2 linked regions of the Methylosinus sp. H3A genome follow. The protein of the gene in region 1 interacts with the protein of each later gene in a pairwise test. Links are inferred from orthologs where the notes say so. Each region holds a gene or a part of one and is shown in the gene's direction. Other genes may lie near its edges. The genes, in order: IY145_RS16550 and def.

Evidence for each region.
Region 2: the proteins of IY145_RS16550 (region 1) and def interact in binary tests that used the Escherichia coli proteins (3 or more experiments, as listed by UniProt). The link is inferred for Methylosinus sp. H3A from one-to-one orthologs.

What each region holds. Positions count from the first base shown.
Region 1 is NZ_JADNQW010000005.1:2,910,465-2,926,773, forward strand. Bases 151-2,907 are described here. They hold IY145_RS16550 (aspartate-semialdehyde dehydrogenase), read left to right. Parts: upstream 151-890; coding sequence 891-1,925; downstream 1,926-2,907. Other genes in these bases: IY145_RS16540 (succinate dehydrogenase iron-sulfur subunit), read left to right, coding at 151-249; IY145_RS16545 (hypothetical protein), read left to right, coding at 372-731; IY145_RS16555 (SulP family inorganic anion transporter), read right to left, coding at 1,900-2,907. Outside these bases: more of IY145_RS16540, read left to right, coding at 1-150; more of IY145_RS16555, read right to left, coding at 2,908-3,645; IY145_RS16560 (TonB-dependent receptor domain-containing protein), read right to left, coding at 3,757-6,042; IY145_RS16565 (hypothetical protein), read right to left, coding at 6,118-6,507; IY145_RS16570 (alpha/beta fold hydrolase), read right to left, coding at 6,669-7,565; IY145_RS16575 (copper uptake system-associated protein), read right to left, coding at 7,565-8,038; IY145_RS16580 (TetR family transcriptional regulator), read left to right, coding at 8,213-8,746; IY145_RS16585 (acetyl-CoA C-acetyltransferase), read left to right, coding at 8,858-10,033; phbB (acetoacetyl-CoA reductase), read left to right, coding at 10,101-10,826; IY145_RS16595 (PAS domain S-box protein), read right to left, coding at 10,941-13,055; IY145_RS16600 (elongation factor G), read right to left, coding at 13,243-15,309; IY145_RS16605 (DUF2332 domain-containing protein), read right to left, coding at 15,443-16,309.
Region 2 is NZ_JADNQW010000005.1:1,143,084-1,155,151, forward strand. The notes cover bases 6,866-9,665. They hold def (peptide deformylase), read left to right. Parts: upstream 6,866-7,892; coding sequence 7,893-8,438; downstream 8,439-9,665. Other genes in these bases: IY145_RS08460 (endonuclease domain-containing protein), read right to left, coding at 6,866-6,953; IY145_RS08465 (LemA family protein), read right to left, coding at 7,030-7,590; fmt (methionyl-tRNA formyltransferase), read left to right, coding at 8,447-9,376; truA (tRNA pseudouridine(38-40) synthase TruA), read left to right, coding at 9,379-9,665. Outside these bases: IY145_RS08420 (Do family serine endopeptidase), read left to right, coding at 1-1,294; IY145_RS08425 (hypothetical protein), read left to right, coding at 1,475-1,786; IY145_RS08430 (hypothetical protein), read left to right, coding at 1,901-2,164; IY145_RS08435 (response regulator), read right to left, coding at 2,175-2,861; IY145_RS08440 (thiamine phosphate synthase), read left to right, coding at 3,001-3,645; IY145_RS08445 (tetratricopeptide repeat protein), read left to right, coding at 3,642-4,544; IY145_RS08450 (alpha/beta hydrolase), read left to right, coding at 4,551-5,417; IY145_RS08455 (M48 family metallopeptidase), read right to left, coding at 5,414-6,529; more of IY145_RS08460, read right to left, coding at 6,534-6,865; more of truA, read left to right, coding at 9,666-10,182; IY145_RS08485 (hypothetical protein), read right to left, coding at 10,246-10,560; IY145_RS08490 (hypothetical protein), read left to right, coding at 10,692-10,859; IY145_RS08495 (GNAT family N-acetyltransferase), read right to left, coding at 10,885-12,068. UniProt on the Escherichia coli protein: Removes the formyl group from the N-terminal Met of newly synthesized proteins. Requires at least a dipeptide for an efficient rate of reaction. N-terminal L-methionine is a prerequisite for activity but the enzyme has broad specificity at other positions.

The sequences.
Region 1 (16,309 bases):
TGCCCGAGCTATTGGTGGAATCGGGATCGATTCCTGGGCCCGGCCGCGCTGTTGCAGGCCTATCGCTGGGTGGTGGACAGCCGCGACGAGGCGACAGCCGAGCGCGTCGCCTATGTCGACGACGCTTTCCGCCTCTATCGCTGCCATACGATTCTGAACTGCTCCAACGCCTGTCCGAAGAGCCTGCTGCCCGGCACGGCCATCGCCGAGCTCAAAAATCTGGCGATCGCGCAAACGACGGGCGAGTGAAGCGGAGCCGGCGCCGCAATGGCGCCGGGTTTGTCTCACAGTCTTCGCCGCAGATTCGCCGGAACTTGTCTTTTTCCCGGCGTGGGGGCATTTTGGAGCCCGATGCTTGAGGAGTAGCCGCCATGCGATTGCGCCCGCTTCTTCTGGTCGCCGCTATTTTCGCCTTTTCGTCTGCGCTTCCGCTCTCCGCGGGAGCGGAGGATACGCTCGACCCGAGCCGGCTGGACATGTCCGCCGCCGGAGCCGCCAAGGCGAAGCCGAAGAAAAACAAACAGCAGCAGGCCACGGCCGGCCAGGCTGCCGCGCCCGGCAAGCCGCCGGCCAAGGCCGAGAACCGCCAATTCGGCGAGCTCGAGGGCTGGTCGCCGGGCAAGTCTCCGCCCAAAAAGGAAAAGAAGGACGACGAGACGCCGCGTTTCGGCGGCCGCGCGCCGGTGAGCATGGGCTCGGGCGGCAATATGGCGGTCGGAATGCCCTTCTGATGTCGAGCCCCGGCGCGGAGTCGGGCTCGTTCGCGAACCAGATGCGAAGCCGTCTCCGGGCCGCCTTCGGCCCGCGGGATTGCTTCGCCTGTTCGATTCTCCCGTCTCGACAAAAGGCGCGCCCGCCGTCATAAGCGGGCCGAAAAGGAGTTCGCAACCATGGGTTACAAGGTCGCCGTCGCGGGCGCCACGGGCAATGTGGGCCGCGAAATGCTCGACATTCTGGCGGAGCGCCGCTTTCCGGTCTCGGAAGTCGTCGCGCTCGCCTCGTCGCGCTCCATCGGGACGGAAGTGTCCTTCGGCGACAAGATCCTCAAATGCCGCCATCTCGACACTTACGACTTCTCCGACACGGACATCTGCCTGATGTCGGCCGGCGGCGACGTCGCGCGCGAATGGGCTCCGCGCATCGGCGCGCAGGGCTGCGTCGTCATCGACAACAGCTCCGCTTGGCGCATGGACCCGGATGTTCCGCTCGTCGTGCCGGAGGTCAACGCCGATGCGGCGGCCGGCTTCCGCAAGAAGCACATCATCGCCAATCCCAATTGCTCGACGGCGCAGCTCGTCGTGGCGCTGAAGCCCTTGCATGACGCCGCCAAGATCAAGCGCGTCGTCGTCTCGACCTATCAATCGGTCTCGGGCGCCGGCAAGGAGGGCATGGACGAGCTGTTCTCGCAGACGCGCTCGGTCTTCGTCTCCGATCCGATGGAATCGAAGAAATTCCCCAAGCGCATCGCCTTCAACCTCATTCCGCAGATCGACGTCTTCATGGAGGACGGCTTCACCAAGGAAGAGTGGAAGATGGTGGTGGAGACGAAGAAGATTCTGGACCCGAAGATCAAGCTCGTCGCCACTTGCGTGCGCGTGCCGGTGTTCATCGGCCATAGCGAGGCGATCAACATCGAGTTCGAGAATCCATTGTCGCCCGACGAGGCGCGCGACATTCTGCGCGCGGCGCCGGGCGTGCTCGTCATCGACAAGCTCGAGCCCGGCGGCTACATTACGCCGCATGAAGCGGCGGGCGAGGACGCGACCTATGTTTCGCGTATTCGCGACGATCCGACTGTCGAGAACGGTCTGGTTCTGTGGTGCGTCTCCGACAATCTGCGCAAAGGCGCGGCGCTGAACGCGGTGCAGATCGCCGAAGTGCTGGCCAATCGCAAGCTCATCACGCCGAAGCAGAAGGCGGCGTGAACGCGCGGCTCCTGCGCGGGACGAGAGTGGGAACCGCAATCTTCGAGGCGACGGCGGCGGGCGCGAGCGACCGCGTCGCCTCGTCGACGCTGTGGAAGAGCCGCCCTTCGCCGAGCGTGCTCATCACGCCGAAACGCGTCAGCGCCTCACGCGCGCGCACGGATTCGAGCCGCGCTATGGCGAAGTCCGCGCCCGCAGCGCGGCAATCCTCGATCGCCTGCCGCAATATGCGCGCCGCCGTGTAATCGATCTCGACGATATTGCTCGCCTCCAGCACGACGAGCGTCGGCTTTTCCGCCTCGATCGCCTCGCGCAAATCGCTCTGGAAACCATAGGCGTTGAGAAAAGACAGCGGCGCTTGAAAGGCCGCGACCAGCACGCCTTCCAATCGCTCGCCGCAAGGCTCGTCCCCGACGGGCGAGCTGGGCCACCACACCGAGCTTCCCGGCACGCGCGCGAAAGTGATGAGGCGCGCGCGCGTCGTCGTCCATACGCCATGCAGCAGCGACGCCAGAATGGAGAGCGACACGCCGGTCTGCACGGGCAGCGCGACGACGGCGGCCATGGTCAGCGCCACCAGCGCGAATTCGCCGCGCGTTTTTGAATAAATGTCGCGCATCACTTGCAGGCGGAAGATGCGCGCAGCGATGAACAGCAGCACCCCGGCGAGCGCGGCGTTGGGCACATGCTCGAGCAGCGCGGCGCCGAACAGCAGCAGAGCCGCGATGACCAGCGCGGCGACGATGGAGGAGAGCTGCGAGCGCCCGCCGGTCGCCGAAACGATCGCCGTGCGCGGCGGCGAGGCGTCGACGGCGAAAGCGCCGACGAGCCCAGCCAGCAGACAGCCGGCGCCGACGCCGAAATAATCGCGATCGACATCCGGCGCGCGGTCTTCCTCATTGGGAAAGGAGCGCGAGGTCGCCGCCGTCTGCACCATGATCACCATGGCGATGATGATGGCGAGACCGACGATTTGCGGAATATCGGCGGGCGCGATCTCGGGAAAGCGCGGATGCGGAAACTCCGTCGAGACCTTGCCGAGCACGGCGACGCCGTGATCCTCGAGATGAAAATAGCGGACGGCGAAGGCTGCGCCAACGAGCGCGATCAGCGCGCCCGGCAGCTTGGGGCTGATCTTCTCCCCGATGATGATGGTCGCGAGCGAACCGAGGCCGATGGCGATGGCGGCTGGATCGGCCTCGCGCCAATGCTTCGCCATTTCGGCGACGCGATAGAATTCGCTGCCTTCGACGCTGGGTAGGCCGAGCAGCGCGGGAAGCTGCGAGATCAGAATGTGAATCGATATGCCGGCGAGAAAGCCGGTCGTCACCGGAACGGAGAGGAGATCGGCGACCCATCCGGCGCGCAGCAGAAAGCCGAGAATGAGTATGCCGCCGACGAGCAGCGCGAGAAAGGAGGCGAGCGCCATGAATTGCGGCGAGCCGCGCGTCGCCAACAGGGCGAGCGCGCCGGCGAAGATCGGAGCGATCGTCGAATCCGCGCCGGAGGAGAGAAAGCGATTGGAGCCGAAGGCGGCGAAGGCGAGCGAGCCCGCGAGAAAGGCGAAAAAGCCGATCTGCGGCGGAAAGCCTGCGAGCCGCGCCGTGGCCATTTGCTCCGGTATGGCGATGGCCGCCAGCGTCAGCCCGGCGGCGAGGTCGTAGCGCAGCATGGCTTGCGGCAGCGAAGGGAAGAATGGCCAGGAGCGTTGCTGCGGCATGAGGAGTGATCCCAAATCGGGCTACTTCTCATCTAGGGCGCGGCGTTCGAAATGGAATGGCGTGAGCGTCGCGACGAAGCGATCCCGACGGATCGCTTCGCGCATCGAGATTCAAAACGCCCATTTCATGCCGGCATAGACCGCGCGGCCATAGCCTGGATAGAAGGCCGCCGGATTCGACGCCCGCGCGTCGATCACCGTCGTCACATCGCTGATGTAACGCCGATCGGCGAGATTGCGCGCGTCGACATAGAAGGTCAGCCCGTAAGGCAGCTTCATGCCGGCCTGCATGCCGATCAGCACATAGCCCGGCGTCTGCAGTGTGTGCATGTAATCGACATAGGAGCCCTCCGGAACCCAGTCGATCGACGGCGCGAGATAGAGCCCGTCCGGCCGGCTATAGGCGAGCGTCGTGCGCAGCACATGGCGCGGAATTCCAGCGAGCGGATTGTTTCCGTAATTGGCGTCGCCGACGAAGCGGAAGTCGCTCCAGGTCCACACTTGCGTGAGCTTCAAGAGATCGTCCGCGCCCGGCGCCGTGATGTCTCGCCACAAATCGACGCTGCCGGCGAATTCGACGCCCTGATGCATGGTGCGCTTGGCGTTGAAGGTCGTCGCCGGCACGCCGGCGCCGGGATTGGCGTTGAACTTCAGCAATTCGTCCTGCAGCTCGGTGTGATAGAAAGTCACATCCCAGGAGAAGCGATCCCATTTGCCGCGCGAGCCGATCTCGCCGGTCCAGGCCTTTTGCGAAGCGAGCGGCGTGAAGGAGGCGCCCGGCGTCGGCGGGAAAAAGCCCTGCGTCAGATCGATGAAATCGGGAACGTCGCGGCTGCCGGTCATATCGGCGAAGAATTGAATCTCCGGCGTCGGCTGGAACATCAGCCCGACCTTGGGAACGATGCCGCGATAATTCTTTTCCGTGTGATTGGCGAGCGGCTCATAGGGAATGCCGCCGAGCACGGAATAGCGCCGATCGTCGCTGAAGATTTTCGCGCCGAACATCAGAGCGAGCTGCGGCGCGATATAGAAGCGATCCTCGAAATAGGCCTCGAGATTGAGCGCCGCCATGCGGTTGTTGCGGATCTGCGCGCTCAGCCCGGGATTGATGAAGGTTCCGCAGAAGCCGAAGCAGGAACCCGCGGCGCCGAATTGCGCGAGGCCGTTGAAGGAATAGGGCGGGAAGGAAAAAGCCGCATTGGCGAAATTCGCCGGTATCGCGCCATAGGGATTGAATTTCGCGCCATTGTAATTGGAATACCAATTATCGGTGGAGCCGCCGCCCCACACGCGCCCGCCCACGGTGAGCTCGTTTCTATGGCCGGCGATCTCGAATTTCGTCGTGAGCTTCGGAGCGAAGCCCCAGCTCTCGCCTTCCTGCTCGATGACGACGAAGATCGGATGATAGAGGTAATTGTGAACGAACCAGCTGTCGACGTCGATGCGGCCTATGTCGGTCTCGAATGTCGTCTTGTTGGAGATGCGCTGGTTGCGGACATTGCGCGCCTGATCGGCACCGAAGCCGTCCGCGCCGAAGCCGGCGATATAGGGCAGAGTCGCGAGCGTCGGATTTGTGCGCGCATTGTTCAGCGTCAGCGTGCCGGGCAATTGCTGATTGGTGTCATAGACGCCGAAATAGAAGCGCGTCTCGATATTATTGGAGAAGCGATAGCCGAGATTGCCGTTGATCTGCACATAATCGGATTGCGAATGGGTGCGGAACCCATCCGAATGCGAGAAGGTTCCGTTGACGAGGAAATCGAAGTCGCCGATGACGCGCGAGACTTGCGCCTGGCCGCGGATGGAGCCGAAGCTGCCGCCGTCGATAGCCAGAATATTGGGCGCGAGCGCCGTATGCGCGGTGGGCGAGACGAAATTGATCGCGCCCCCTAACGTCGAGGAGCCGTAGGCGAGCGCGTTGCCGCCCTTATAGACCTCGATCGAGCGGAAATATTTGGGGTCGATCTGATAGAAGTCGCCGCCGCCGTCGGCATAGTTCATCGGAATGCCATCCTGCAGCAGCTCGAAGCCGCGCAGATGGTAATCGCGCGTGAGATTGGAGCCGCGCATGGAGAGGCGCAGCTCCTGCCCATAGCGCGTGTCGACGAAGACGCCGGGCACATCCTTCAGCGCGTCGCGCAGATCGGCGATATGGCGCGTCTGCATCTGCGGCGAGGCGGCGTCCACGAAGGCGACCGAGCCGACAGTCTGCTCGACGCGGCGCTTTTGTTCCGCGACCGAGGGAACGGTGAGCGAGCCGCTCTGTCGCGACGCCGTCGTCGTGGGCGCGTCGCCGCCGATATCGATCGGCGGCAGCGCCGATTGCGCGAAGGCGGCGGGGGTGGCGAGAATAAGCGCGCTGGCGGCGACGCCGCGCGAGAGAAACCTGCGATACATGGGAAGTCTCCTGAGACGGCGTCGCGCCGTTCGAAGCGGAAAGCGGGGCGCGGCTTGGCCGCGCGGTTGTTTCGATCAGGAGAAGAGAGGCGGCGCGCGCGACGACCAGGATGTCGTCCAGCCGATCGGCGCATGTCGCGGCCGGTCGGGAGCCGCACGGATCGGCGTCGCGTGAGCGTCTGCGCCGATCTCGGCGACGATGAAGGAGCCGATGACGGCGGCTCCATCGCGGGCGCTGCATTCGCAGAGCAGGCAGCAATGGGAATGCGCGCCTCCGCCGGCGGGGGCGGGCCGATGATCCTGCGTCTCGCAATTGGGAGCGGTGACGGCGACTTCGGCTCTGGCGCTCGTCGCGAGTGCGAAAGGCGTGGCGGCGAACAGCAATTGCAGCAGCAGCGGCAGAACGGCGAGCAGTGCGACAAAGGCGCGCGCCGGGCGTGGCGTCGCTCCTCGTGCCTTCGTCATCCGCCTCGCCTGGATCATCCGCCTCTCGCGCAGCGCGAACCGGGATACGGTTCTGCTTCCATTTTCTTGGTAACTGACCAAGGCTTTTGTGGCAAGCCGAAGGGGCGGCCGGTTCCGCCTCGATCGGGAGATTCCCGAAGGTTGTGACCTTCGGGACACAGTCACGCGCGTCCGAGGCGCAATCCCGCCGCGAAGGATTCGATCGCGGCGGCGACGACATCCGGCCGATCGACCGCGACGAAATGGCGGGCCTCGCGTATCGGCGCGATCGCGGCTTTCGGCGCTTCGGCGAGCAGTCCGGCGTAGAAGGCGCAGATATCCTCCTCGGCGCGGCCTGCGAGATAGGAGTTGGTCGCCGCCAGAGCGAGCAGCGGCGTCTCGAGCCGTGCGAACTCGGGCCGCAGATCGGCCGACAACATCTCGACCACATAGGCGGCGGTCGCGGCAGGATCGCTGCGCGCGGCGCGCTCGGCGAAACGCTCCGCCTGCTGCGGATCATTCATGCGCGCGGTCAGAAAGGCGCGCAACGTCGCGAGAAAGCGCGCCGGATCGCCGGCGGCGAATTGCTCGGCGAGGCGCGTCGCGGCGGCCGCTCGCTCATCGGCTGTTGCGCTAGCGAGGGCGGGGAAGACCGGATAGCCGTCCAGCGTGACGACGCCGCCGAACCGCTCCGGCCGCAGCAGCGCCGCTCGCAGCGCGACAAAGGCGCCGAGGCTATGGCCGACGAGGATCGGTCGCTCCAGTCGGCGCTCCGCCACATAGGCGGCGATGTCGGCGGCGACGCGCGCGATCATCGGCGCCGCGATCGGCGGGCGGCCGTCGAAGCCCGGCAGCGTCAGAGCGTGGATCGAAAAACGCGGCGCGAGGCGGCGGGCGATGTCCGCGAGCGCCCAAGCTCCGCAGGCGAGGCCCGGGATCAGCAGCAGCGGATCGCCGGCGCCGCTCTCCTCTACGGTAAGAACGCCGAATTCGCGCGCGGCTCCGGCGCCGGCCGGCTCGGCCGCAGAGGCGGCGAGGAGGCTCGCGCTCGCGATCAGCGCGCGGCGGGTCAGCGGCATCAGGGGATCGGCCGGTGGTGCGGGTCGAGCGGCGTGTGGCCGCCCGCGCTGTCCACGGCGACGACGCCGTCGAAGCGCGACATGCGCTCGAGCAGGGCAGGGGAGAGCCGGCGCTCGGCCGCAGCCAGCGAGGCGGCCAGCGCTTGCGCCCGCGGCCGCGCGAGGCCGAGCTTCTCCAGCGCGGCGCTCTGCTTCAGCGCGTCGCCGGCGCAGAGCGAGATTTCCCATTTGCCGTCCTTGCGGCGCAGCAGAGCGCGGCCGCCCTGCTCGCCCTGCGCCCAATCGGCGATGGCGATGTCGCCGTCGAGGACGATCGGATCGACGGCGAGCGGCGCGTCGGGACGGTCGAAACTCTGCATGAGCAGATGTTTCACCGCCGTTTCATCCTCGGCGCTCCCCGCGGCCGCGACGCCCGCGCCCGACAGGAGGCCGAAAAGCGCAGCGCCGAGCCGGCGTCTCCCGACAGATATCATTTCGGCCCCCATCGCATTTTTCGAAAATATTGGTAAGTTACCAATATGGATTTGGCAAGAGCGACCCGGATGAAAGAGCGACCCATACGAAAAGGACGGCGCGGGCGAGCCGACGCATTGCCCAAGCGAGCAGGTTTTTGGTAGGGAGCCGCGTCGCGCCCGGAAAGAAATGCAGTGACGGCGGAAATCAGCGTCAGACAGCGAATATTGAACGCCGCGCTCGATATCGTCGAAAAGGACGGCGTCGAGGCGCTCACCCAGCCGCGCGTCGCCAAGGCCGCGGGCGTGCGGCAATCCCACCTCACTTATTATTTTCCGCGCAAGGCCGATCTCTTCGTCGCTCTTTTGCAGGCCGCCCACGACCGCGCCGAGCGCGACGAGGCCGGCGCCGCGTCGGAAGATGTGCTCGAGGCGCTGCGAAATCTGATGCTGGGCCGCGGGCGGATGCGCTTTTTTCTCGCCATTGTCCTCGGCGCGAGCGGGGAGGAGGAGCTGCGGCCCATCCTCGCCGCCCATGCGCAGGGGTTGACGCGCCGCGTCGCCGCCTATTTCGGGCGTGAGGCGGATGATCCGGCGGCCGCCGGCTTCGTCGATCGGCTGCGCGGGCTTGGGCTGCGGGCGCTGCTCGAGCCCGGCCTGGCGGAGACGGAGAGGAGCGAATTGGAGCGGCTCGCCGCCGAATTCGGCCTCCATCGCCCGAAGAATTGACGCGCCGCGTCAACGATGCGCGCGTCCGGCGCTTGACGAGCCTTGCTGCAAAATGCTCAACGTGCGCGAGCGGCGTCCGCCGGCGCCAGCCCGACCAATCAGGAGAACGATATGACGACGGAGATCGTGATCGTTTCCGCGGCGCGCACTGCTGTGGGATCGTTCAACGGAGCTTTCGGCTCGACGCCCGCCCATGAATTGGGCGCGGTCGCTGTCAAGGCCGCTATCGAGCGCGCCAAATTGGAGGCCGCCGACGTCGACGAGGTCATCCTGGGCCAGGTGCTGGGCGCCGCGCAGGGACAGAACCCGGCCCGTCAGGCCGCCATCAAGGCCGGCGTGCCGCAGGACAAGACCGCTTTCGGCGTCAATCAGGTGTGCGGCTCCGGCCTGCGCGCCGTGGCGCTCGCCGCCCAGCAGATCCAGGCTGGCGACGCGACGATCATCGTCGCCGGCGGCCAGGAGTCGATGTCGCTGTCGCAGCATTCCGCTCACATGCGCGCCGGCACCAAGATGGGTGACGTGAAATTCGTCGACACCATGATCGTCGACGGCCTCACCGACGCCTTCAACAATTACCACATGGGCATCACTGCGGAGAACGTCGCCGCCAAGTGGCAGATCAGCCGCGCCGAGCAGGACGCTTTCGCCGTCGCCTCGCAGAACAAGGCCGAGGCCGCGCAGAAGGCTGGCAAGTTCAAGGACGAGATCGTCCCCTTCACCGTCTCCACCCGCAAGGGCGACGTGATCGTCGATCAGGACGAATACATCAAGCATGGCGTGACGCTCGAGGGCGTCGCCAAGCTGAAGCCGGCCTTCATCAAGGAGGGCACGGTGACGGCGGCCAACGCCTCCGGCCTCAATGACGGCGCGGCGGCGCTGGTCATCATGACGGCGGCCGAGGCGGCCAAGCGCGGCCTCACGCCGCTCGCCCGCATCGCCTCCTGGGCGACCGCCGGCGTCGATCCGACGATCATGGGCTCCGGGCCGATCCCGGCCTCGCGCAAGGCGCTGGAGAAAGCCGGCTGGAAAATCTCCGACCTCGATCTCATCGAGGCCAATGAGGCTTTCGCCGCGCAGGCTCTCGCCGTGAACAAGGATCTCGGCTGGGATCCCGCCATCGTCAACGTCAATGGCGGCGCCATCGCCATCGGCCATCCGATCGGCGCCTCTGGCGCGCGCGTGCTGACGACGCTGCTCTACGAGCTCGGCCGTCGCGGCGGCAAGCGCGGCCTCGCCACGCTCTGCATCGGCGGCGGAATGGGCATCGCTCTGACGATCGAGCGCTAAATATCAGGGCCGCGAGCCTTCGAGGCTCGCGGCCAATTTTTTGAAAATTCGATGAAGGAGGAACGAGGTGGGCAGAACAGCGGTTGTGACGGGCGGCACGCGCGGCATCGGCGAGGCGATCTCCAAGGCGTTGAAGGCGGCCGGCTATAATGTCGCCGCGACCTACGCCGGCAACGACGAGGCCGCCAACAAGTTCAAGGCCGAGACCGGCATTCCGGTCTATAAGTTCGACGTGTCGGACTATGACGCCAGCGCCGCCGCCATCGCGCAGATCGAGAAGGATCTGGGCGGGGTAGAGATTCTCGTCAACAACGCCGGCATCACCAAGGATCGCCTGTTCCACAAGATGGAGCTCGCGCAGTGGCAGGCGGTGATCAACACCAATCTCAACTCGCTGTTCAACGTCACCCGTCCGGTCATCAACGGCATGCGTGACCGCGGCTTCGGCCGCATCATCGTCATCTCGTCGATCAACGGCCAGAAGGGCCAGGCCGGCCAGACGAATTATTCCGCCTCCAAGGCCGGCGACATCGGCTTCGTCAAGGCGCTGGCGCAGGAGAGCGCCTCCAAGGGCGTCACCGTCAACGCCATCGCGCCCGGCTATATCGCCACGGAGATGGTGAAGGCGGTTCCGCAGGACGTGCTCGACAAGCACATCATTCCCTATATCGCGGTCGGCCGCCTCGGCGAGCCGGAGGAGATCGCGCGCGCGGTCGTGTTCCTCGCCTCGGACGACGCCAGCTTCATCACCGGCTCGACGCTGACGATCAACGGCGGTCAGTATCTGACCTGACCTTTCCGAACGCGTTTCGGGCGACGCCCCGCGCGGAGAAATATCCGAGCGGGGCGTCGCCCAAATTCGACGCCCCGCTTTATCGGTTGGTCGACTCGGCCTTCGAGAGGCTTCTCACTCTCCCTCGGTCCGCTCGTCCGCGAGCGGCAGGGTGAAGCTCAGTGTCGCGCCGCCGCCGGGGTTCTGCTCCGCCCAGAGCTTCCCATAGTGCGCCTCCACGATCGCGCGAGAGACGGGCAGGCCGACGCCGAGCCCATGCGCCTTGGTGGTGATGAAGGGCTCGAACAGCACATTCGCGACCTCCTCCGACAGTCCTGCGCCGGTGTCGACGATGTCGGTGCGGATCATGCCGCCCGCGACGAGACGGGTCGAGATCACGAGCTCGCGTTTCTCCGCGCCGTGCATCGCCTCTATGGCGTTGCGCTTCAGATTGACCAGCACCTGACGAATCTGAATTCGGTCGACGATGACGTTGTCGTCGGGCGCCTCGAGATCGAGCGTGGTCGTCACCTTGACATTGCTGCGCGCCATATCGGTGAAGGCGCAGGCGTCCTGGATGATGTCGTGTAGTCGTTGCAGCGTCTTGTCGGGCTCGGCGCGGGTGACGAAGCCGCGCAAATGGCTGATGATCTGCGCCGCGCGCGTCACCTGCGCGACGGCGCTGTCGAGGATCGTCTCTATGTCGGTCGTCGCCACTGGGCCGCGTCGTAGCACGCGGCGCGCGGCGCTGAGATAGGTGGAGATGGCCGAGAGCGGTTGATTGATCTCATGGGCGACGCTCGCCGCCATTTGCGCCATCAGATCGAGACGGTCGGCGCGCAGCTTGCGCATCTGCGCCTCCGCCCGGTGACGGTCGGTGAGATCGCGCAGGAACAGCACGAACAGCCGTTCGCCGTCATGCGCGGCTTCGCTGATGGAGAGCTCGAGAGGAAAGACCGAGCCGTCCTTGCGGCAGCCGAGGCGTTCAGGATCGGATGCGGCGAGCGCCGCCTCGTCGGCGGGGATCTGGTCGAGACGTGCGTCGCGAAACGGCTCCGGGAATAGAATGTCGATCGGCTGGCCGATCGCTTCCTCCGCCTTATGGCCGAAGAGCCGCGTCGCTGCGGAATTCAGGGAAAGAATGACGCCCTTTTCGTCGATGATGACGATCGCGTCGACCGCGCCTTCGACGATCGCGCGCAGGCGCGCATCGCTGGCCCGGCGCTCCTGCTCGGCCCGCGATCTCTCGCTGAGATCGCTGATCATGACGGCGTAGCCGTAGAGATTGTCGGCGTCGTCGCGCAGCGCGGCGATCAACTCCTCCGCCGGAAAGATCGAGCCGTCCCGCCGTCGGCGCATGTCCTGGCGCTTGACGACGCCCCCCTCCGCGAGGGAGCCCGGCAGCGCTTCGTCATGCGCGTCGGCGGGATGGAGGGTCGACAGCCGGAGGCCCAGAATCTCGTCGCGGCTCCAGCCGGTGACGCGCTCGGCCGCCTCGCTCCAGCCGATGATCCGTCCCTGCGGGTCCAGCGTGAAAATCGCAGACGCAGGCGCGGCCTCGGTGAACAGGCGAAACTGCTCCTCGCTCCGCCGCAGCGCCTTGCGCGCGCGTTCATAGTCGAGGCTCTTGATCGTCTCCCAGCGGCCGCCGCGGCGGATCAGCGCGAATTCATGGCGAGCGATCACCTCGACGATCTCGGCGGCGCCGATCAGCCGCAACGAATAAGAGCAGAGTGTCAACATGCGGCGGGAGCCATGTAACGCTCCGAGCCCGTTCTCATAGGCCATGAAGAGCGGCCAGTCCGAGGCGTCGAACTCCAAGGCGTTGCCGCAAGCCCTCAACCCGTCGAAACCGTCGTGCAGGGCCGCGTCATGGGCCGCCCGCAAATCGTCGACCAGTTGATCGCTGTCCACTTTTCCGGTGCGAAAATACCAATCGTCGCTGCTCACGATGTCGATGCGGCGGCGGGCGAGATCGGACTCGAGATCGGGCACCAGCGAGGACAGACGCGCCTTTGCGACGGCCACAGTCAAAGGCGGCGAGGCGATCCACAGGCAGCGCTCATTGCCGGCGAGGCCCGCCGCGAAATAGGGAGCGACAATGTCGAGAAGATCGTCGACATCCTCATAGAACTGGCAGAAATGCGTGCCCCATGGCATTTCTCCAGCGCCTTCGATGCCGGAAGGACGTAACAGCCGCTCGCTCCGCGACCGAAGAGTCACGAATTCCGTCGCGGTCTTAGCCTGCATTTATTCATTCCAGTATAGACCGCCGCCGTCTCTGGTCCGCAGGGCGCGAGCCCGCTCGCCTTCGATCCGCCAATCGGATGGGACCAAATGCGAGCATTGCCAAAATGGGACAATGCTTCGCCGTCGCCTGTGCCGGATCAAGAACCGCGCCAGCTGCGTTTCGTTCCGAAACGCAGCTGTCTCGTTTTCAATGGCCGGCGGCGCTGCGGGCGACGACGACCTCATGCGCCTGCCGACCGACCATCTCGGTGAGATGATCGAAGGACGCCTCGAAAAATCCGGCGCCCGAGCTGGCCGAGCGCAGCTCGACGATGAGATCGCCCATCTCGGCCTCCGGAATGAGCGCGTCGAGCTCGTCCCAACCGTCCCATTCTGGGCGCGGTCCAAAGCCCAATATCTGCCCGCGTCGCGCCGAGACGATGCCGGTGGCGCGGGAGACCGCCTCGCTCGGCGCGAAAATCGACACGGCGAGCATGGGCTCGAGCAGCACCGGCTCGGCCTTGCCCAGCGCCTCGGCCATGCCGATGCGCGCCGCCGTGCGGAACGCCATGTCGGAGGAATCGACGCTGTGATAGGAGCCGTCGACGAGGACGGCCTCCACATCGACGACGGGAAAGCCGAGCGGCCCGCGCGTCAGCGCGTCCCGGCAGCCGGCTTCGACCGAGGAAAAGTATTGTTTTGGCACAGTCCCGCCATGGACGCGCTCGGCGAAAGCGAAGCCTTCGCCATGCGGGCGCGGCGCCACCTCCAACACCACATCGCCGAACTGGCCGTGGCCGCCCGACTGCTTCTTGTGGCGTCCACGCACGCTCACCGCATGGCGAATCGTCTCCTTATAGCCGATGGCGGGCGCATGGGTGGAGACGGTCACGCCATAGCGCGACGCGAGGCGCTCCAGCGCGACGCGAATATGCATCTCGCCCTGGCCGAGCAGCTTCATTTCGCCGAGCGCCTGGTCATGGACGAAGACGAGCGAAGGGTCTTCGTCGATGAGCTTGGCGAGAGCGGCGGCGAGACGCATCTCGTCCTTGCGGTCGCCGACGGAGAGCGCCAGCGCATAGACCGGGTGCGGCGCCGTGATCGCAGCCGGAGCGTCGGGCGCGCCGGCGCGCGTGTCCTGCAGCGCGTCGCCGGCGACGACGCCGTCGAGCCGACCGAAAGCGACGGTCTCGCCCGCTTCCGCTTTCGCCTGGCGCATCGTCGTGGCGCCGAGCAGCGACGACACGCCGCTGATTTTCTCTTCGGCGCCCGACGAGCCTGCGACCGTCTGCCCATCGGAGAAGGAGCCGCGCAGCACGCGCGCGAGCGACAGCTTGCCGCCGTGCGACGTATGGACCGAGCGGAACACATGCGCGAGGGCGGGCCCGGTCTCGGCGATTCCGAGCCGGGCCCGTGTCGCAGCGACGCTCGGCGCCTCATGGCGCAGCGCCTTGAGCAGGCGCGTCACGCCGGCGCCGCGCTCCGCCGCGCCGATGAAGACGGGCGCGACATGGCCGAAGCGCAGCTCCTTGGCGAGATCGTCGAAAATCTGGTCGCGCGGCGGCTCTATGTCGGTGAGCAGCTCCTCCATCAGCGTGTCGTCGTAATCGGCGAGCCGCTCCAGCATGGAGAAGCGCGCCTCTTTCTCCGACACGGTTGCGCCGGCGGGCATGTCGACAACCGCAGAGGGTGCGTGCTCGCGATAGACATAGGCGCGCTCCAGCGCGAGATCGATGAAGCCGACCGCAATGCCATTGTTCCAAATCGGGATTTGCCGCAACAACAGCGGCGTGCGCGAGACGGTCTGCAACAGCGCGAGAGAGTCGCGCAGATTTCCTGCAGCGGCGTCGATCTTGTTCAGGAACAGGAAGTGCGGAACGCGCGCCTCCTCCACTGCGCGCATGACGAGCTGCAGTGCCGGCAGCTTGCGCGGATCGGCCTCGGCGACGACGATCGCCGCATCGGCGACGGCGAGGACGCGGCGCTGCTCATGCGCGAATTCGACCGAGCCGGGACAATCGACGAAAGTGTAGCGGTCGCCGAGATAATCGACGCGGCCGATGTTGCATTCGACGCTCATCGCATGGGCGCGCGCTTCCGGCGAGGCGTCGCCGACGGTGGCGCCGTCACGCACGAAGCCTTGCCGCTGCACCGCGCCGCAGCGCGCGAGCAGACTCTCGAATAGGCTCGTTTTGCCGCTCTGAAAGGGGCCGACAAGCGCGATCAGTCGCGCGCCTTCGGCTCTCGCCGCGCCGGACGTTCTCGTTTCACTCATGTCCTGCTCCCGTTGTCCGGCGCCGGCGAGTGGAAACCTGGTCGGCTCCGTCGATGATGATGCTCCCACCACATGGGTCGGCGCGCAAGCGGCGAAAAGCGCTGCGGCGCCGCAGAGGCGCGCACAACGGAAGCTAGGTGGCGCGATGAGGGCCGGCGCCGCTCCATTCGATCCAGCGGCCGTGGAAATCGGCGCGCCCCAGCGCAAAGCTCTCGCCGCCGGGCCAGAGCGTCAGCGTGAGCGCGGCCGAGCGTGTGTCGCCATCGGCCTCCATTTGCAGCCGCGCGAGCGGCGTCTCGGGCGTCGCCGCCGCGCCTGCGGCCTCGAGCGTGGCCATCGCATTGCGCTTCGTCTCGGGCGGCAGATATTGCCAGACGACCGTGTGATAGACGAAGCGCGCGAGGCTCCCAGCGGGCGGCGCCGACAGCCGCGTCGCGAGCCAGTCGCCGGCGTCGGCGCGCTCGACCCGCTCGCGACGCGCGGCCGCGAGGACGAGCGCCTGCTCCATGCGGGCGAGACGCTCCATCTGATCGGGCCAGACATAGGCGAGCAGCCGCGCGCGATGTTCGGCGTCGCTCGGATCGAGCGGATCGATATCGCAACCCGCGCGGGAGACGATCCGCAATGCGGTCTCGAGCGAGGGCGCCGCGCCGCGCCAATCGCAGGCGAGGCGAAGCTCCGCCGCAGGCGCGCCGAAAGCGCCGACGCGAAGATCATAGGCGTAGCGATCGAAATTGAGATTGAGGCCGGCGCTGGCGCCGATCTCCAATGTCTCCAAAGGCAGGCCCGTCGCCGCGGCGACGATCAGCGCGCCGCCGAGAATGACGCTGGAGCGTCCCGCCTCATTGGTCTGCGGCGGACGATCGAGAAAGCCCGCGAGGAAAACGTCGTGTTCGTCGATCGCGCGTTCGATCTCGCGGGCGAGCGCCGCTGCGTCGAACGCATTGGGTGGATAGGCGGCGGCGAGGGCGGGCGCCTTTCCCGATCGGGCGAGAAAATG
Region 2 (12,068 bases), 1.8 Mb from region 1 along the record:
GTCCTTCGCGCCAATCGTCAAAAAGGCGACGCCGGCCGTGGTCAATGTCTTCGCGACGCGCGTCGAGCAACGGCCGGTCAATCCCTTCTTCGACGATCCGATCTTCCGCCGCTTCTTCGGCGAGGGCGGCGGCGGCCCACGCGGGCCCACGGCGCAATCGCTGGGCTCCGGCGTCATCGTCGATCCGAGCGGCCTCGTCGTGACCAATAATCACGTCATCGAGGGCATGACCGATGTGAAGGTCTCGCTCGCGGACAAGCGCGAGATACCGGCGAAAATCCTGCTGCGCGATCCGCGCACCGATCTCGCCGTTCTGAAGCTGACCGAGCCCGCCAATTATCCGACGATGGAGCTCGGCGATTCCGACGCGCTCGAGGTCGGCGATCTCGCGCTGGCCATCGGCAATCCCTTCGGCGTCGGGCAGACGGTGACGCAGGGCATCGTCTCGGCGCTGGCGCGCACGCAGGTCGGCATTTCCGATTACGGCTTCTTCATCCAGACCGACGCCTCCATCAATCCCGGCAATTCCGGCGGGCCGCTCGTGGATATGACCGGGCGCGTCGTCGGCATCAATTCGGCGATCTTCTCCAAATCGGGCGGCTCGGTCGGCATCGGCTTCGCGATCCCCGTGAATATGGTCAAGATCGTCGTGGCGGCGGCCAAGGGCGGCGGCAAGCAGGTCAAACGTCCCTGGCTCGGCGCGACGCTGCAGAACCTCTCCAAAGAGATTTCCGACGGCCTGGGGCTCGAGCGCCCGGCCGGCGCGCTCATCGCCGATCTCTATCCCAAGGGCCCGGCGCTCGAGGCGGGGCTGAAACGCGGCGACGTGATCGTCACCGTCGACGGCCAATCGGCCGACGATCCGGAAGCGGTCGGCTATCGCCTCGCCACCAGGCCGCTCGGCGGTCAGGCGACGCTCGGCGTGCTGCGCTCCGGCAAGACGATCGCCGTGCCTTTGAAGCTCTCGGCCGCTCCGGAAACGCCGGCGCGCGACGCGGTGAAAGTGAAAGGCCCCTCGCCTTTCGCCGGCGCCACAGTCGTCAATATTTCGCCCGCCGTGCTCGAGGAATTCTCCGTGCAAGGCGCGGTCAATGGCGTCGTCGTGGCGGAGATCGACCTCGAATCGGTCGCCGCGCAGCTCAATCTGCACAAGGGCGATGTGATCCTCGCGGTGAATGACGAGAAGATCGCCACGACGCGCGACCTCGAGCGAGCGACGGTCAACCGCCATTATTATTGGAAGATCACGCTGGCCCGCGAAGGACAGGTGATCACCACTGTGGTCGGTGGGTAAGCTGCCCCCTCCCTCACCCTCCCCCGCTCGCGCGGGAGAGGGGGCGGCAAAATGTTACGCGAACCCTCGATGAAGCGCCTCCTCCCCTGTGCGCCTAAGCACAAACACGCGCACGTCGCTCCCCTAAAAACAGCATCGTTCGCCGGGCGCGAAGCCCGCGACGCTGGGGGAGTAGAGACAATGACATTCGCCGTTTCGGAATTCGCTTCGCGTCCCGTTCAGACCACTTCCGCTCTGAAGATCGCCTTCGTCATTCTCGGCGCGACTGTCGCGCTCGCCGGCGCCAAGGCCGTCATGGCCACGGGATTCACGGCGCAGAGCGTCGCCGCCCCCCTCGCCCCGACAGAGGCCGTCGTCGCCGTCGCCGAGCCCGCGACTTTCGCCGGCGCCGAAGCCGCGCAGAGCGTCTGCCGCCGCGTCGACGTCGAGATCGACGAGGGTTACGGCGTGCGCGGCCAGGTCACCCGCTGGGTCTGCCGCAAGGCCTATTGATCCGCCGGCTCCCTCTGTGCCCTCGCGCACAAACGCAAGGGCGGCCCTCCCTTAAGACTCGCATCATTCGAGAGGGCGCGACGCCCACGACACGAGCTTCAAAGGAAGAGACCAATGACATTCGCCGTTTCCGAATTCGCCTCGCGCCCCGTCGAGACCGCTTCCGCGGTCAAGATCGCCTTCGTCATTCTGGGCGCGACCGTCGCTCTCGCGGGCGGCAAGGCCTTGCTGTCGCGCAGCGCCGCGCCTGTCGCCGAGCCGGCCGTTTTCGCCGTCGCCGAACATGCGCAGGACCGCTGCCGCTTCGTCCCGGTCGAGTCCAGCGAGGGTCTCGCCAAGGGACAGGCGATTCGGATCGTCTGCCACAAGGCGCGCTGAGCGCACGCCGTCACAGCCGCACGAAACGATAGCCGACCCCAGGCTCCGTCAGAATGATCGCGGGCGCCGAGGCGTCCTCCTCGATCTTGCCGCGCAGCTGGCCGATGAAGACCCGCAAATATTGCGTGTCCTCGCCATGCGCCGGCCCCCAGACCGCCGTCAGAATCTGGCGATGGGTGAGCAGACGATCCGCGTGACGCGCGAGCGTCGCCAAGAGCTCATATTCCTTGGGCGTCAGCTTCACGGCCACGCCCTTCTTCGTCACCAGCCGCCGCGCAAGATCGACGCGCAGCCCGCCGCTCTCTATCTCGCTCGCCTCGGCCGCGGTCCGCGCCCCATGGCGGAGCGCCGCGCGCAGCCGCGCCAGCAATTCCCCGATCGAAAAGGGTTTTTCCACATAGTCGTCGGCGCCGGCGTCGAGCGCGGCGATCTTCTCGGCCTCGCGCTCGCGCGCCGAGAGAATGATGATCGGCGCCTGCGAGAAGGCGCGCGCCTGGCGGAGAACCTCCTTGCCGTCCATATCCGGCAGGCCGAGATCGAGCAGAACCGCGTCCGGCGCTCGGGCGGCGATCGCCTTCAGCGCCTCGCGTCCGGTCGCGGCCTCCAGCGTCTCATAGCCGCTCGCCGCCAGCGCCGGCCGCAGCACGCGCAGCATTTGCGGCTCGTCGTCGACGATCAATATGCGAGGGCCGCTCATGTCGTTCCGCCGCTCATGCAATTCCGCCGCTCATGCCGTTCCGCCTGCGCAGTCGCATAATCCGCTTCGCGGCGCCATACAACGGCGCGGATTCGCGCCGAATTGAATCGGCCGCCGCCGAATCGTAGAAGAAGAGCCCATGTCGGAAGATCCGCCCGAAGATTTCGCCCGCCTCTATCTCGCGACGCCGCGCCTCGCCGAGGTGGAGGACTTTCTGCCGCGCCTCGCGGCCGCGCTCGCGGCCGCCGAGGTCGCCAGCCTGCTGTTGCGCCTCGAGACTATGCCGCCGCAGGCGACCGAGCGCGCCATCCGCGCCGTCGCCGGCATAGCCCAGCCCGCCGGCGTCGCTCTGCTGATCGAGGGCGAGCCGGAGCTCGTCTCGCGCTGCGGCGCGGACGGGCTGCATCTCGCCTTCGACGACAAGCGCCTCGCCGCGGCGATAAAACGGCTTTCGCCGGATTTCATCGTCGGCGTCGGCGGCCTCGCCACGCGCGACGAGGCGATGCGCGCCGGCGAGGCGGGCGCGGATTATCTCCTCTTCGGCGATATCGGCGAAGAGGGTGAGCCGCTTACGCTCGATTGGACCGCGGAGCGCGTCGCCTGGTGGGCGGAGATTTTCAACACGCCATGCGTCGCCTTAGCGCGCAGCCTCGCGGAAATCGGCCCGCTCTCGGCGGCGGGCGCCGAATTCGTCCTTCTGGCCGAGGCGGTCTGGGACGATCCGCGCGGCCCCGCGGAGGCCGTTCGCGACGCCGCGCGGCTCGCGGCGGAGGCGGCGCGATGACGACGCGGCTTCGCCTCGCGCTCGCGCTCTGCCTGCTCGCCGGCGCGGCCGTCGCCGCCGAGCCGACAGCGCCGGCGGCCGATCTCGCCTTCGGCGCCTATCAGCGCGGCGATTATGTCGCCGCCAGAGGCGAGGCCGAGAAGCGCCTCGCCTCCAACCCGAAGGACGCCGCCGCTCTGACCTTGATCGGCCGGCTCTATCTCGACGGGCAGGGCGTCGCGCCCGACCGGGCCAAGGCGATGCAATGGTTCCGCCGCGCCGCCGACGCCGGCGGCCGGGACGCGGCCTATTTCTTCGGCGCGGCGGCGCTCACCGGCCGCGACACGCTGAAGGATCACGCGCTCGCCCGCGCCTATCTCGAGAAGGCGCAGGAGCATCCGGCGGCGCTCGAGCTGCTCGGCGAGGCGGCGCTCGAGAATGACGGCACGGAGCCCGATTTCGCCCGGGCCATCGCCTATTTCCGGCGCGCCGCGACGCTCGAGAATTCCGACGCCGCCTATGCGCTGGCGCTGCTCTACAAGAACGGCCGCGGCGTCGCCGCCGATCCGGCCGAGGCGGCGAAATGGCTCCGCAAGGCCGCCGAGGCCGGCCATACGGCGGCCATGGTCGAATTCGCCATTATGGAGTTCAACGGCGCCGGCGTCGCCCGCGACCGGACCCATGCGGTCGAGCTGCTCAGGCGGGCGGCCGCGGCCGGCAATGTCGTGGCGCAGAACCGGCTGGCGCGACTGCTGGCCGAAGGGCTCGGCGTCGAGAAGAATCATTCCGAGGCCATGCTCTGGAACAGCCGCGCCAAGGCCTCCGGTCTCATCGACGACAAGCTCGACGCGCTGCTCGCGGCGACGATCCCGTCGGCGGAAAAGCCGGCGACGCCCCTTCCTCCAGCGGCTGCGAAATAGGGCGCCATGGCGAGCCTTTCGGCGCGTCTTTCGCGCGCCTCCCTGCGCCGCTATGTGCGCCCGCGCGTCAATGGCGAGGCGGGCGCCGAGGCGGCGGCGCGGGCGCTGAATCTGCGCTGGCCCTGGCCGCCGGCCGGCGCCGCCGAGGCCGACCCCGAGATTCCCGGCGAGTGGATCAGGGCGCGATCGGCCGAAGCGACGCTGCTCTATCTGCATGGCGGCGCCTTCATGGCCGGCGCGCCGCGCCTCTACCGTTCGACCGCGCGCTATTTCGCAAAGGCCGGCTTCGACGTTTTCACCCCCGCCTATCGGCTGGCGCCGGAACACCGATTTCCCGCCGCGCTCGACGATGTTGCGGCCGCCTATGAAGGTCTCGCCGCGCGCAGGCCGCTGGTGATCGCCGGAGATTCGGCCGGCGGCGGCCTCGCCCTGTCGCTGATGCTGCGGCTGCGCGCGCGCGGCCTGCCGCTCCCGCGCGCCGCGGCGCTATTCTCGCCCTGGACCGATCTTTCCGCCAGCGGCGCCTCGGCGCGCGCCAATGAGGGGAAGGACCCGATCTTCACGCGGCGCGCGCTGCGGCTCGCCGCGCGGCAATATCTCGGCGAGGCGAGCGTTCGCGATCCCGAGGCCTCGCCGCTGCTCGGCGATCTCTCCGGCCTGCCGCCGCTTCTGATCCATGTGGGCGAGGATGAGCTGCTGCTCGACGATTCGCGCCGCCTCGCGGAGCGCGCCATGGCGGCGGGAACAGCCGTCGAATTGACGATTTTCCCAGTCGTGCCGCATGGCTGGCAATTGGGCGCCGCCTTCATGCCCGAGGCGCGCCGATCGCTGCGCGAGGCGAGCGAGTTTTTCGCCCGCTACGCGACAGGCTAACCCCACGGCCCATGCGAGGGCGGATCGAGCGGGCTGCGGCCGTCGCTCGGCAGAAAGCCGGGCGCTTGCGTCGGAGCCGGCGCGGCCTCCCACGGCCCATGGTCCTCGATCGGTGCCGGCGGCGGCTCCAGCTTCGGCATGTCGCGGCCGCCCGCATAGCGCACCAGCGCGGCGACGCGATCATCGACGGAAGGATGCGTCGAGAATAGCGCACGCGCCTTGCGCGCCGGGCTCTCGATGAAAAAGGCGCCCATGCGCGAAGGCATGTCCGGCATCGTCGCATACGTCTCGATCTTGCGCAGCGCCGAGATCATCGCGTCGGGATTTTTGGTGAGCTCCACCGAGCCGGCGTCGGCGAGAAGCTCGCGCGAGCGCGAGATAGCGAAGCGGATCAGCACAGAGAGCCCCCAGCTCAGCGCGATGATCGCGAGAGCGATGACGATGGCGAGGCCCGCGCCGCTCGCCACGCCACGATCGCGCCCCTCCTCGGTCGCGCGCTTGGACGAAAAGCGAAAGCCGCCCCAATTGCGGAACACGAGATCGCCGACGAAAGCGAAAATCCCCACGAAAATGGCGGCGACCACCATGAGCTGAACGTCGCGATTACGGATGTGGGTCAGCTCATGGCCGAGCACGGCCTCGATCTCTGCGTCGTCCAGCGTCTCCATGAGACCGCGCGTGACGGTGACGGCGTAATGGCCTTCCCTCACGCCGGAGGCATAGGCGTTGAGCGCGCCATCCTCGATGATCTTCAGCGAGGGCATGGGAATGCCGCGCGAGATGCAAAGATTCTCGAGGAGATTATAGAGGCGCGGCGCGTCCTCGCGCGTCACGTCGCCGGCGCCGGTGGCGGCGTCGATAAGCTTTTGATGGAAGAAATAGGCGATCACGAACCACAGCCCGGCCGCGCCAAAGGCGATCGGCCAGCCATGCTCGAGATCACGCAGCGCGCGCGCCATGATCTGCGGCAGCGTTCCATCCTGCGACGCCTCATAGAGAAGCGCGACAGCGAACATCAGCGCCAGCAGCAGGACGACGAAGCCCGCGAGCAGCAGCAGCGAGCGCAGCCGGTTCGCCTGAATATGGGTGTAGAGGCCATAGGCGTGAAACATGGGGCTATTCTCCCTTCTCCTCTTGCGGGAGAAGGTGGTCGGCGGAGCCGACCGGATGAGGGGAAGCCGCGCAATCTCGCAACGCTCGCGCGACGCGCTGCGTCGCCAATTCAGGCGAGCCGATCACGAGATCATTCGAGAGGCGCATGATGCGGAAGCCTTGCTGCTCGAGCCATTGATCGCGGGAGGCATCCCGCTTCTGCTGCAAATCGGCGTCGTGGGACGGCCCATCGATCTCCACGATCAGCCTCGCTTCGAAACAAACAAAATCGGCGATGTAGCGACCGATCGGAACCTGTCGGCGGAATTTGAAACCGCCGAGACGGCGTCCACGCAGGGCCCGCCACATCATCGCCTCGGCGTTTACCGCAGTGGCGCGCTGCTCGCGGGCGAGGCGCAGCATCAACTCTTTGGGGATTGTCATCGCGGCGCCCCCTCATCCGACCCCGCTGCGCGGGGCCACCTTCTCCCGCGAGGGGAGAAGGGGGAAACTTCCCTTTTTAGAACTGCACCTTGGGAGTCTCCTGGACGGCTTTGCGCTCGCCCTCCTCGAGATTGAAGAACTCCTGCGGCGAGAAGCCGAAAGACGCCGCATAAAAGGCGGCGGGAACGCTCTCGCGGGCGGCGTTGTATTCGGCCGAGGCGTTGTTGAAGAAGCGCCGCGACGCCGCGATCTTGTTCTCCACGTCGGAGAGCTCGCTCTGCAGCTGCTGGAAGTTCTGATTAGCCTTCAAATCCGGATAATTCTCGGCGAGGGCGAACAGCCGGCCGAGCACGCCATTGAGCGCGCTCTCGGCGGCGCCCTGCGCCTGCGGGCCCTGCGCGGCCACAGCTTTGTTGCGGGCGGCGACGACGTCCTCGAGCGTGCCGCGCTCATGGGCGGCGTAGCCCTTCACCGTCTCCACCAGATTGGGAATGAGGTCATGGCGCTGCTTGAGCTGGACATCTATGTCCGAGAACGCCTGGCGGCAGCGCTGCCGTAGCGTCACCAGGCCATTGTAGGAGCCGACGAGCCAGAGGACGGCGAGAACCAATACGCCGAGAGAGATGAGAGCGGTCATGATCGGGCTCCACGATTTTTCGCGTCGCGCGCCAGCGGCGGACGGCCGAAGTCGTAGCCGGCTTTCACGACGCGCGAAAGTGCGCCGGCGCACAGCCCCGCCTGCGAGGAAGCATGGGCCCTCCCCGGGGTGCGGAAAGCTTCGGCAGACCGTCCTGTCGCGGCTCCCGATCTCTTACATTGCGCGCGGAAGCGGAATATAATCTGCGCTAAAGCCGCGCCGGCGTCCATTTGACGGAGACCGGGCGCATCCCTATCTCGACGGTCGAGACCGCCAGAAAGTCCAGGCGCGAAAGCAAGCAAATGGCCATTCGTCCCATCATCACCCTGCCCGACCCGCGGCTGCGGCTCGTCTCCGAGCCCGTCACGACCTTCGACGGCGAGCTCCAGCAGCTCCTCGACGATATGCTCGAGACCATGTACGAGGCCCCCGGCGTCGGCCTCGCGGCGATCCAGATCGCGGTTCCCAAGCGCATCGTCGTCGCCGACGCCACGCGCGGCGACGAGCCGAAGAATCCGTTGTTCGTCATCAATCCTCAGATCGTCTGGGTCTCCGAGGAGCTCTTCGTCTATCAGGAGGGCTGTCTCTCCGTTCCCGATTATTTCGAGGATGTGCAGCGCCCGGCGCGCGTGCGCGTGCGCTATCTCGACCGCACCGGCGCCACGCAGGAGATCGAGGCCGACGGATTGCTCGCCACTGTGCTCCAGCACGAGATCGACCATCTCGAGGGCGGGCTGTTCATCGACCATCTCTCGCGGCTGAAGCGCGACCGCGTGGTGAAGAAATTCGCCAAGGCCGCCGCCCGCGCCGCCCCGGCCGCCCCCGTCGCGGATAAGGTCGAGGCGTGATCGAAAGCATGCGCGTCGTCTTCATGGGCACGCCCGATTTCGCCGCGCCGCTGCTCGAGAAAATCGTCGCTGAGGGTCACGAGGTCGTGGCGGTCTACACGCGCGCGCCGGCGCCGGCCGGCCGCGGCATGGAGCTGAAGCTCTCGCCCGTGCATCGACTGGCCGAGAAACTGTCGATCCCCGTCTTCACGCCCAAGAGCTTCAAGAGCGAGGAGACGATCCGCGCTTTCGCCGAGCTCGGCGCCGATGTGGCGGTGGTCGCGGCCTATGGGCTCATTCTGCCGCAGGCTGCGTTGGACGCGCCGCGTTTCGGCTGCCTCAATCTGCATGGCTCGCTGCTGCCGCGCTGGCGCGGCGCGGCGCCGATCCAGCGCGCCGTCATGGCCGGCGACGCCGAGACCGGCGTGATGGTGATGAAAATGGAGGCCGGGCTCGACACCGGCCCCGTCGCCGCGACCGCGCGCGTTGCGATCGGCGAGGATATGACGACAGGCGAGCTGCACGACGCGCTCGCCGCCGCGGGCGCCGAGCTGATGACGAAATCGCTACGCGATCTTGCGGCCGGCGCGCTCGCCTTCACGCCGCAGGCGGAGGCGGGCGTCACCTATGCGCAGAAGATCGACAAGAGCGAGAGCCGCATCGATTGGCGGCGCCCGGCGCGCGAGATTCACGATCTCGTGCGCGGCCTCTCGCCCTTTCCCGGCGCCTTTTTCGAGAGCGATCTCGGCCATGGGCGCGAGCGCGTGAAAGTGCTGCGCACGAGGCTCGAGAAAGGCGAAGGCGCGCCCGGCGCGGCGCTCGACGACAAGGGCCTCGTCGCCTGCGGCGAGGGAGCGCTCAGGCTCGTCGAGGTGCAGCGCGGCGGCAAGGCGCCCATGGGAATCGCCGATTTTTTGCGCGGCCGCCCACTCGCCCCCGGCATGACTTTGGCGACATAACGATGGCGACCACATTCGAGGCCGTCCCCCCACCTCCCCCTGAAGGGGAGGGCGAAGGGCGCGCTGCCTACCGCTATGCGCTGACCATCGAATATGACGGCTCGCCCTTCGTCGGCTGGCAGCGGCAGGCGAATGGCGCCTCCGTGCAGCAACGGCTCGAGGAGGCGGTCGCGGCGCTGGAGCATGGCGAGCGGCGCGTCGTGCATGGGGCCGGGCGCACCGACGCAGGCGTGCATGCGCTGGGACAGGTCGGCCATGTCGATTTTACGCGCGAATGGCGCGAGGATCGGCTGCGCGACGCGCTCAACGCCCATTTGCGGCCGGACCCGATCGCCGTGCTGGAGACGCGCAGAGTCGCGCAAACTTTCGAGGCGCGCTTCTCGGCGATCCGCCGGCATTATCGCTATGTGATCGACAATCGCCGCGCGCCGCTGACGCTGCAGCGCGGCCGCGCCTGGCATGTGAAGCGCCGCATCGATGCGGAGGCCATGCACGAAGCCGCGCAGGCGCTCGTCGGACGCCACGACTTCACGACCTTTCGCTCGACGGAATGTCAGGCCAACTCGCCGGTGCGGACGTTGGAGCGGCTCGATGTGCGCCGCATGGGCGACATCATAGAAATCGTCACCTGCGCGCGCTCTTTCCTGCATAATCAGGTGCGTTCGCTCGCCGGCTCGCTGGAGCATGTCGGCTCCGGCAGATGGAGCGTCGACGATCTGCGCGCCGCGCTCGAGGCGAAGGACCGAACCCGCTGCGGGCAGGTCGCCCCGCCGCATGGGCTCTATCTCGTCGCCGTCGATTATTGAGCGTTGCGAAGCCCCCTCTCACGCATAGTGAGGGAGGGGGCCTGCGCCCGTGATTCGAAGCGATTACTCGATGCCGGACTCGCGGTTGCGCGCGTTGACCGCGTGGCGGAGCTGCTCGTTGATGGCGACCGGATCGGTCGGCGAGGGCTTGGCCATCAGCAGCGCGCCACGCACGACCGAGGCCTCCTCGGCGGTCAGAACGACCGGGCCGGCCATGAAGGCGGCGTTGGGAAGCGTGTGCAGAATCGCAAAGCGATTGGGGTGGTCCTTGACCTCGACGACCGAGTCGGCGACCGGCTTGCCGTCGACGCAGACATAAGGACCAACGACTTCGACTTTGCGGCCATCGTCGGTATTTCTGATGAAAGTCGTTTGCATCGTCGTCGCCACTCGTGCTGGATTGAACTCGCGGCCACCCGCGGCCGCGCGAAGTGGCAGCAAATTTTGTGCCGCCTAGCCCCCTCTCCTGACCAGAGCCGCATGACGGCGTCGCCGATCAGAGCCCCGAAATGACCGAAAACGGCAAGAAGACCCCCGCCCCGGCCAAGAAGAACGCCGCGGCGCTGGGGGCCGCGCTCAGAGCCAATCTGCGCCGGCGCAAGGCGAGCGCGCAGACGCCGCGCGAGAATGGGAGCCATGCCGAGCCCGAGAAGCGGCCCCCGCCAGATTCACAGTGATCCCCCCTCGCGCCGCGCGAAAGCGTCATCGACCGTCCCCGCCGGACTCCTCGCGGCGGAAGGGCAGGCTCGCCTCGTAATCGGCGATGGATTCGTCGACCGCGACTGTCTCGCGCGACAGAAATTCGACCACTGCGGTCCGCAGGCGCGGATCGGCGAAATCATGCGCCGAATGGGTGGCGACGGGCCGATAGCCGCGCGCGAGCTTGTGCTCGCCCTGGGCGCCGGCCTCGACGCGCTTGTATCCATGGCGGATGGCGTATTCGATCGCCTGATAATAGCAGACCTCGAAATGCAGGAAGGGCCGCTCCTCCAGAGCGCCCCAATTGCGGCCGTAGATGGCGTCGTCGCCCAGAAAATTGATCGCCCCGGCGATATAGTCGCCGCCGCGCCGCGCCATGATCAGAAGAATGCGCTCGGCCATCGTCTCGCCGATCCGGTCGAAAAAGTCGCGCGTGAGATAGGGCCGACCCCATTTGCGCTCGCCCGTATCCATGTAGAAGGCGAAGAATTTGTCCCAATGCGCGGATTTTATATCCGCCCCGGTCAGGAGATCGATCGAGAGATCGTCGCCCAGCGCGTCGCGGCGCTCGCGCTTGATCGTCTTGCGCTTGCGCGAGGAGAGCGCGGCGAGGAAAGCGTCGAAATCGCGATAGTTCTCGTTGAAGAAATGGAACTGCTCGCCGAGGCGAGGGGCGAACCCCTCGGCCGCCAGCGCCCCGACCTCCCCCTCTGTCGCGAAGGTGACATGGATTGAGGAGGCTTCCGCCGCCTGGCGCAACGCGCGCAGCGCATGAACCAGCCCCGGCAGCGCACCCTCCGGCGCGTCGCGGGCGACGAGCAGCCGCCGCCCCGTCGCCGGGGTGAAGGGAACCGCGACCTGCACCTTGGGGTAATAGCGCCCGCCGGCGTTCTCATAGGCCTGCGCCCAGCCGAAATCGAAGACATATTCGCCCATGCTGTGCGTCTTCACATAAGAGGGCGCGGCGGCGACGAGCCTGCCCTCGGCGTTCTCCAGAATCGTATAGAGCGGCGTCCAGCCGGTGCGCGCGCCGACCGATTTCGAGCGCTCGAGCGCCAGCAGGAAGACGCTGGAAATGAAGGGATTGAAGCGCTCGCCGCCGGCCTCCTCGGCCGAGAGGCCGCGCGGATTGGCGAGCGCGTCCCAGGCCGCCGCGTCGATCTGCTCGAGCGAGGGGATGAAACGGG